DNA from 2 places in the Streptomyces sp. SL06 genome. Region 2 is predicted to be linked to the other one. Evidence: predicted binding sites of a transcription regulator. Region 2 holds the regulator's gene; the other holds the start of a gene.
What was found. The regulator HrcA, encoded in region 2, represses chaperone genes, less so after heat shock. The targets are predictions, from matches to a motif close to TTNGCACTCNGNNNNNCNGAGTGCNAA.
Positions count from the first base shown of each region.

Region 1: the regulator HrcA is predicted to act here: its motif matches at 1,586-1,612, upstream of groES (co-chaperone GroES).

Region 1 is NZ_JBSYOT010000002.1:2,799,481-2,803,685, reverse strand. Features, by position in the region: gene AC4IHM_RS12590 (polysaccharide deacetylase family protein) at 1-832, shown strand, start outside; gene AC4IHM_RS12585 (polysaccharide deacetylase family protein) at 829-1,521, shown strand; gene groES (co-chaperone GroES) at 1,759-2,067, shown strand; gene groL (chaperonin GroEL) at 2,186-3,808, shown strand; gene AC4IHM_RS12570 (SDR family NAD(P)-dependent oxidoreductase) at 3,977-4,205, opposite strand, start outside.
Region 2 is NZ_JBSYOT010000002.1:4,905,525-4,909,729, reverse strand. Features, by position in the region: gene AC4IHM_RS22425 (nitronate monooxygenase) at 1-268, opposite strand, end outside; gene dnaJ (molecular chaperone DnaJ) at 526-1,662, opposite strand; gene hrcA (heat-inducible transcriptional repressor HrcA) at 1,663-2,679, opposite strand; gene AC4IHM_RS22410 (MBL fold metallo-hydrolase) at 2,863-3,597, shown strand; gene AC4IHM_RS22405 (DUF3097 domain-containing protein) at 3,632-4,205, shown strand, end outside.

The DNA of each region.
Region 1 (4,205 bases), 2.1 Mb from region 2:
CCTCGCCTCCGGCTGTGCGCAGGAGACCTCCGGGACGCGGGGCGCCGGCGGCCAGCAGCCCGCACAGGCGCCACCGGCCCGCGCGGCCGACGGCGCGGGCGAGGCGCGCGCGGCCCAGGCCGCCCGGGTCGCCGCCGCCAAGCGCTGGAGCCTGAAGAAGGTCCCGCTGGCGGCCCCGCCGCCCCCCGCCGACAAGCCCCGGATCAAGGCGCGCGAGGGCTTCGAGGTGGCCGGCCAGGAGAACCTCCCGCCGGTCTTCACCACGGTCCCCACCAAGGAGAAGATCGTCTTCCTCACCATCGACGACGGGGCCGAGAAGGACCCCGAGTTCCTGCGGATGATGAGCGAGCTGAAGATCCCGTACACCGCCTTCCTCACCGACGAGGAGATCAAGGACGACTACGGCTACTTCAAGAAGATGCAGGCCCAGGGGGTCACCCTCAACAACCACACCCTGAGCCACCCCTACCTGCCCGGCCTCACCTACGAGGAGCAGAAGCGGGAGATCTGCGGCATGCAGGACGTGATGGAGAAGCGCTACGGCAAGCGCCCCGCCCTCTTCCGCCCGCCCTTCGGCAACTACAACCGCGACACCCTGCGCGCCGCCAAGTCCTGCGGCATCGCGTACGCGCCGATCTGGAGCGAGGAGGTCTACGTCGACCACTGGGAGTACCGCGAGTGGGACCGGGCCCTGCACCCCGGGGACATCGTCCTCACGCACTTCCGGGGCCGTGCGGACTGGGACGGCACGATGACCGACCTGGTCCGCCGCTTCCTGGAGAAGGTCACCGCCGAGGGGTACGCGGTGGCCAGACTGGAGGACTACCTGTGAGGCGGGGGCGGTTCCGGACGGCCGGGGCCGCCCTGGCCGTCGTCCTGGTCGCCGGCTGCGGCCGGCTCACCGGCCCCGCCGACCGCCCCGCGGCCCCGGAGCCCGCCCAGGGCGGCGACCGGGGGCAAGGGCTGCCGCCGGTCGTGGACCGCGTCCGCACCGCCGACCGGGTCGTCTTCCTCACCTACGGCGACGGCGCCGAGCGCGACCCCCGCCTCACCGACCTGATCCGGGAACGGCGGCTCCCGGTCACCCTGTTCCTCACCGACACCGTCGCGGGGCCGGCGTACGGCCGACTCGCCGGGCTGCGCTCGGTCGGCGCGAGCCTGCAGAACCACACCCTCGAGAACCGTTCCCTGCGCGGCCTGCCCTACGCCGGCCAGCGCGCCGAGGTCTGCGGCCAGCAGACCAAGCTCAAGTCCCGCTTCGGCGTCAGCCCCCGCCTCTTCCGCCCGCCCCACGGCACGTACGACACCACGACCCTGCGCGCCGCCGCCGACTGCGGCATCACGGCCCTCGTCCTGTGGCGGGCGGCCCTCGGCCCCGACGGCACCCTCGCCTACACCCGCGGCGACCACCGCCTGCGGCCCGGCGACATCGTGGCCGCCGACCCGGCCGGTACGGAACGTCTGCTGGCGGAGATCGAGGCGCAGGGGCTGCGGGTGGGGCGCCTGGAGGACTACCTGTGACCCGGTGAGTGGCCTCGACGCCGGCCGGTGTCCACCGGAAAACCTCGCCGACTCGCCGTCGGCATTGGCACTCCGCTTGACCGAGTGCTAATCGCGGTCATAGTCTCAGGTCTGGCACTCCCCACCGGAGAGTGCCAACAACGCGACGGGCAGGTCCGGCACCCGCGACGACGGATCGACCTGGTCGCCACCTCAGACAGTTAACCCCGTGAGATCTCCGAAGGGGGAGGTCGGATCGTGACGACCGCCAGCTCCAAGGTTGCCATCAAGCCGCTCGAGGACCGCATTGTGGTCCAGCCGCTCGACGCCGAGCAGACCACGGCTTCGGGCCTGGTCATTCCGGACACCGCCAAGGAGAAGCCCCAGGAGGGCGTCGTCCTGGCCGTGGGTCCGGGCCGCTTCGAGGACGGCAACCGTCTTCCGCTCGACGTCACCGTCGGCGACGTTGTGCTCTACAGCAAGTACGGCGGCACCGAAGTGAAGTACAACGGCGAGGAGTACCTCGTCCTCTCGGCCCGCGACGTGCTCGCGATCGTCGAGAAGTAGTTCACCGAAGCACCCTGCTTTCCAGCTGCGCCCCTGGCTCCCGCGACCATAAAAAGCCGGGCGTCGGGGGCGCAGTGCCGTATAACCCCAAGATTTCCGGAAGAGGGCTCACGCTCCCATGGCGAAGATCCTGAAGTTCGACGAGGACGCCCGTCGCGCCCTCGAGCGCGGCGTCAACAAGCTCGCCGACACGGTGAAGGTGACGATCGGCCCCAAGGGCCGCAACGTCGTCATCGACAAGAAGTTCGGCGCTCCCACCATCACCAACGACGGCGTCACCATCGCCCGCGAGGTCGAGGTCGAGGACCCGTACGAGAACCTCGGTGCCCAGCTGGTGAAGGAGGTGGCGACCAAGACCAACGACATCGCGGGCGACGGCACCACCACCGCCACCGTGCTGGCCCAGGCGCTGGTCCGCGAGGGCCTGCGGAACGTCGCGGCCGGCGCCTCCCCGGCGCTGCTGAAGAAGGGCATCGACGCGGCCGTCGCCGCCGTGTCCGAGGACCTCCTCGCCACCGCGCGCCCGATCGACGAGAAGTCCGACATCGCCGCCGTGGCCGCGCTGTCCGCCCAGGACCAGCAGGTCGGCGAGCTGATCGCCGAGGCGATGGACAAGGTCGGCAAGGACGGTGTCATCACCGTCGAGGAGTCCAACACCTTCGGTCTGGAGCTGGACTTCACCGAGGGCATGGCCTTCGACAAGGGCTACCTGTCGCCGTACTTCGTGACGGACCAGGAGCGCATGGAGGCCGTCCTCGAGGACCCGTACATCCTGATCAACCAGGGCAAGATCTCCTCCATCGCGGACCTGCTGCCGCTGCTGGAGAAGGTCATCCAGGCCAACGCCTCCAAGCCGCTGCTGATCATCGCCGAGGACCTGGAGGGCGAGGCGCTCTCCACCCTCGTCGTGAACAAGATCCGCGGCACCTTCAACGCCGTCGCGGTGAAGGCCCCGGGCTTCGGCGACCGCCGCAAGGCGATGCTCCAGGACATGGCCGTCCTCACCGGCGCCACCGTCATCTCCGAGGAGGTCGGCCTCAAGCTCGACCAGGTCGGCCTGGACGTGCTCGGCACCGCCCGCCGCATCACCGTCACCAAGGACGACACCACGATCGTCGACGGTGCCGGCAAGCGCGACGAGGTCGACGGCCGCATCGCCCAGATCAAGGCCGAGATCGAGTCCACGGACTCCGACTGGGACCGCGAGAAGCTCCAGGAGCGCCTCGCGAAGCTGGCCGGCGGCGTGTGCGTGATCAAGGTCGGCGCCGCCACCGAGGTGGAGCTGAAGGAGCGCAAGCACCGTCTGGAGGACGCCATCTCCGCGACCCGCGCCGCGGTCGAGGAGGGCATCGTCTCCGGCGGCGGCTCCGCGCTGGTCCACGCCGTCAAGGTCCTCGAGGGCAACCTCGGCAAGACCGGCGACGAGGCCACCGGTGTCGCGGTCGTCCGCCGCGCCGCCGTCGAGCCGCTGCGCTGGATCGCCGAGAACGCCGGCCTGGAGGGCTACGTCATCACCTCCAAGGTCGCCGAGCTGGACAAGGGCCAGGGCTTCAACGCCGCCACCGGCGAGTACGGCGACCTGGTCAAGGCCGGCGTCATCGACCCGGTCAAGGTCACCCGCTCCGCCCTGGAGAACGCCGCCTCCATCGCCTCCCTCCTCCTGACGACCGAGACCCTGGTCGTCGAGAAGAAGGAAGAGGAGGAGCCGGCCGCCGGCCACAGCCACGGCCACTCCCACTGAGCGCTGCGCCGAGCCGTACGGTGCCCAGTTCCCTGCGGGGGCTGGGCACCGTTTCTTTGGGCGACTCCGGCTTCTCGCCCGCCCCGTTCGGTTCCGGGCCGGGTGCGGCGTCGTGGGGGTGCTCGCGCAGTTCCCCGCGCCCCTGCGGGGCGCTCTCCCGCGCGGCGCTTACTGCGGGCCGTACTTTCTTCCCGTCCGGGATGTGAGCCCGCCCAGCATTCCCCTGGGTACCAGCTTCGCCGCGCCCATCAGGGTCTTGTAGCGGGGGTCCGGGATGGACAGGGACCTGCCGCGGGCGAGGTCGGCGAGGGCTGCCGCGACGACCTTGTCCGCGTCGAGCCACATCCAGTTCGGGATGTTGTCCGTGCCCATGCCGGCCCGCTCGTGGAACTCCGTG
Region 2 (4,205 bases):
CCAGTTGGTGGGCGTAAACGTCCACGGCGGAGGGGTCGGCCGTCTCCGGCTGCGGCATGAAGAGGTTGACGCCGAAGGGGTGGTTGGTGAGCCCCCGCAGCTCCTTGATCTCCTGGTACATCCCGTCCGCGGTCTTGTACCCGGCGGCCAGGAATCCCAGCCCGCCCGCCTCGCAGACCGCCGCCGCGAGCCGCGGCACGGAGATGCCGCCCGCCATGGGCGCCTGCACGATCGGGTAGGGGAAGAGATCGGTCAGTGCGGAGGACATGACGGCATGTTGTCACGTCCTCCGAACAAGTCCGAATCCGGGCTTCCGTTGGCATAAGCCAGAAGCATCCGCATCCTCGAACCCCGCCCGAGCAGCACCGCGGCCGGCCTCAACGCCCGTTGAAGGCGTCCTTCAAGCGCGAGAACAACCCCTGCCGACCCGGCTGACTGCGACTGCCCGGGGGACAACCCCCGGACCCCCGGCAGACCCCCCGCACCCGGCGCCGACCGACGGCCCCCGCCTCCGGCGCCACCGCCTCAACGCCCGTTGAAGGCGTCCTTCAGGCGCGAGAACAACCCTTGCTGGCCGGGCTGGAACTGGCCCTGGGGCCGTTCCTCGCCGCGGAGTTTGGAGAGTTCTCGCAGGAGGCGTTCCTGTTCGACGTCGAGCTTGGTCGGGGTGGTCACCTCGACGTGGACGATGAGGTCGCCCCGGCCGCCGCCGCGCAGGTGCGTGATGCCCCGGCCGTGCTTGGGGATCGACTGGCCGGACTGGGTGCCCGGACGGATGTCGACCTCCTCCATGCCGTCGAGGGTCTCCAGCGGCACCTTCGTGCCGAGGGCCGCCGCCGTCATCGGGATGGTGACCGTGCAGTGCAGGTCGTCGCCGCGGCGCTGGAAGGTCGAGTGCGGCAGCTCGTGGATCTCGACGTACAGGTCGCCCGCGGGGCCGCCGCCGGGGCCGACCTCGCCCTCGCCCGCGAGCTGGATACGGGTGCCGTTGTCCACGCCGGCCGGGATCTTCACCGTCAGGGTGCGACGGGACCTGATCCGGCCGTCGCCCGCGCACTCGGGGCACGGGGTGGGCACGACGGTGCCGAAGCCCTGGCACTGGGGGCAGGGGCGGGAGGTCATGACCTGGCCCAGGAAGGACCGGGTGACCTGCGAGACCTCACCCCGGCCGCGGCACATGTCGCACGTCTGGGCACTCGTGCCCGGCGCCGCGCCCTCGCCGTTGCAGGTGTTGCAGACGACGGCCGTGTCGACCTGGATGTCCTTGGTCGTGCCGAACGCCGCTTCGTTCAGCTCGACCTCGATGCGGATCATGGCGTCCTGGCCGCGGCGGGTGCGCGAGCGCGGCCCGCGCTGCGACGCCGTGCCGAAGAACGCGTCCATGATGTCCGAGAAGTTCCCGAAGCCACCCGCGCCGAAGCCGCCCGCGCCACCGCCGGCGGCCTGCGAGAGGGGGTCGCCGCCGAGGTCGTAGACCTGCTTCTTCTGCGGGTCCGACAACACCTCGTAGGCGGCGTTGATCTCCTTGAACCGCTCCTGGGTCTTCGGATCGGGGTTGACGTCCGGGTGCAGCTCGCGGGCGAGCCTCCGGAACGCCTTCTTGATCTCGTCCTGGGACGCGTCGCGGCGTACGCCGAGTACGGCGTAGTAGTCCGTGGCCACCTACGACTCCGCCAGGATCTGTCCGACGTACCGTGCCACTGCGCGTACCGCTCCCATCGTTCCCGGGTAGTCCATGCGGGTCGGTCCGACCACGCCGAGCTTGGCAACCGCCTCGCCGCCCGAACCGTAGCCCACCGACACGACGGACGTGGAGTTGAGTCCCTCATGGGCGTTCTCATGACCGATACGTACGGTCACGCCCGGATCCTTCGCCTCGCCGAGCAGCTTGAGAAGCACGACCTGCTCCTCAAGCGCCTCCAGCACCGGCCTGATCACCAAGGGGAAGTCGTGCCCGAAGCGGGTCAGATTGGCGGTGCCGCCGATCATCAGCCGCTCCTCGTTCTCCTCGACCAGCGTCTCCAGGAGAGTGGAGAGCACGGTGGAGACCGTACCGCGATCCTCGGCCTCGAAGGGCTCCACCAGATCTTCCACCAGACTCGGCACGTCCGAGAAACGCCGCCCCGCCACACGGCTGTTGAGCCGCGCCCGCAGGTCCGCGAGGGACGCTTCGCCGAACGGCGCCGGGCAGTCGACCATCCGCTGCTCGACCCGGCCGGTGTCCGTGATCAGCACGAGCATCAGGCGCGCGGGCGCCAGGGAGAGCAACTCCACGTGCCGCACGGTCGAGCGGGTCAGCGACGGATACTGCACGACGGCGACCTGCCGGGTCAGCTGCGCGAGCAGCCGCACCGTGCGGGCCACCACGTCGTCGAGGTCGACGGCGCCCTCCAGGAAGCTCTGGATGGCACGCCGCTCGGGCGCGGTCATCGGCTTGACGCCGGCCAGCTTGTCGACGAAGAGCCGGTAGCCCTTGTCGGTCGGGATGCGCCCGGCGCTGGTGTGCGGCTGGGCGATGAACCCCTCGTCCTCCAGGGCCGCCATGTCATTGCGCACGGTGGCCGGGGAGACGCCGAGGCTGTGCCGCTCGGTGAGGGCCTTGGAACCGACCGGCTCCTCGGTGCCCACATAGTCCTGGACGATGGCGCGCAGCACCTTGAGCCTGCGTTCACTGAGCATCCGCGCACACCTCCAGAAGTCGTCCGCCCGGCGTCTTGCCCGTCTCACTGTCTGGCCCTGGCACTCATGGCGCGCGAGTGCCAGACTTCCCCGGCCCAGTCTACGGCCGTGGGGTACGCCCCCGGCAAGGCCGGGGCCATGCCGACGTGCGCCGAGGTGCCGACCGGGCCTAGCGTCGGCGCCGTGACGGTGACGTGGAAGGACCTGGGGTGGGAGCGGCTGGCGGCCGGGGTGGGCCGGTGCCGGCTGCCGGGGTGGGACTGCACGGCGGGGCTGGTCCTCGGCCCGGACGCGGCGCTGATGGTCGACGCGGGGTCGGGCCCGGCCGAGGGCGCCCGGTTGCGCGCACAGGCGCACAGGCTCGCCGGTCGCCGTGTGACGCATCTCGCGCTGACCCACCCCCACTTCGACCACGTCTTCGGCGCCGCCGCGTTCCCGGACGCGCAGGTGTACGCCGCGGCGGGCACGGCCGCGCTGTTCGCGCCGGGCGGACGGGGGCGGGAGGCGCTGTGCGCGGACGCGGTGGCGGAGGGGCTGGACGCGCGGTCGGCCCGGGAGGCGGCCGACGCCCTCGTGCCGGTCGGCCACGAGGTCGGCGGCGGGCGGAGGCTCGACCTGGGCGGCGGCCGGCGGGTGCTGCTCGCCGACGTGGGCCCGGGGCACACCGGGCACGACCTGGCGGTGCTGGTGCCGGGCGAGGTGGCCGTCGTCTTCTGCGGCGACCTGGTCGAGGAGTCGGGGGAACCGCAGGCGGGTCCCGACGCCGTGCCGTCGCACTGGCCGGCCGCGCTCGACCGGCTGCTGGAGCTGGGCGGCGAGGACGCGCGGTACGTGCCGGGGCACGGAGCGGTGGTGGACGCGGCGTTCGTCCGGGCCCAACGGGACGCGCTGGCCGCCCGGTTCGGCGTGTCGCGCTGATCACGGCGCGCCCGCTTCTCGTATCGTCGTCAGAATGCGCCAGTACTCCGCCGACCTGACCCCTCCGTGGAAGAAGCCGCAGCCCGTCCCGGAGGTTCCGGCCGATTCCGGCCTGGTGGTCGAGGAACCCGGCACCGGGTTCTGCGGCGCGGTGATCGGCTGCGAGGCGGGCACGGTGACCCTGGAGGACCGCTTCGGCAAGCACCGGGTGTTCCCGATGGAGCCGCGCGGCTTCCTGCTGGAGGGCCAGGTGGTGACCCTCGTGCGGCCCGCCTCCGGTCCGGTACGGCCCGCCCGTACGGCGTCCGGTTCGGTCGCCGTCCCCGGCGCACGCGCGCGGGTGGCCCGCGCCGGGCGCATCTACGTCGAGGGGCGGCACGACGCCGAGCTGGTCGAGAAGGTGTGGGGCGACGACCTGCGCGTCGAGGGCGTGGTCGTGGAGTACCTGGGAGGCGTGGACGACCTGCCGTCGATCGTCGCCGACTTCGCGCCGGGCCCGGACGCGCGGCTGGGCGTCCTGGTGGACCACCTGGTGCCGGGCTCGAAGGAGTGGCGGATCGCGCAGTCGGTGACCAGTGACCACGCGCTGGTCGTGGGCCACCCCTACA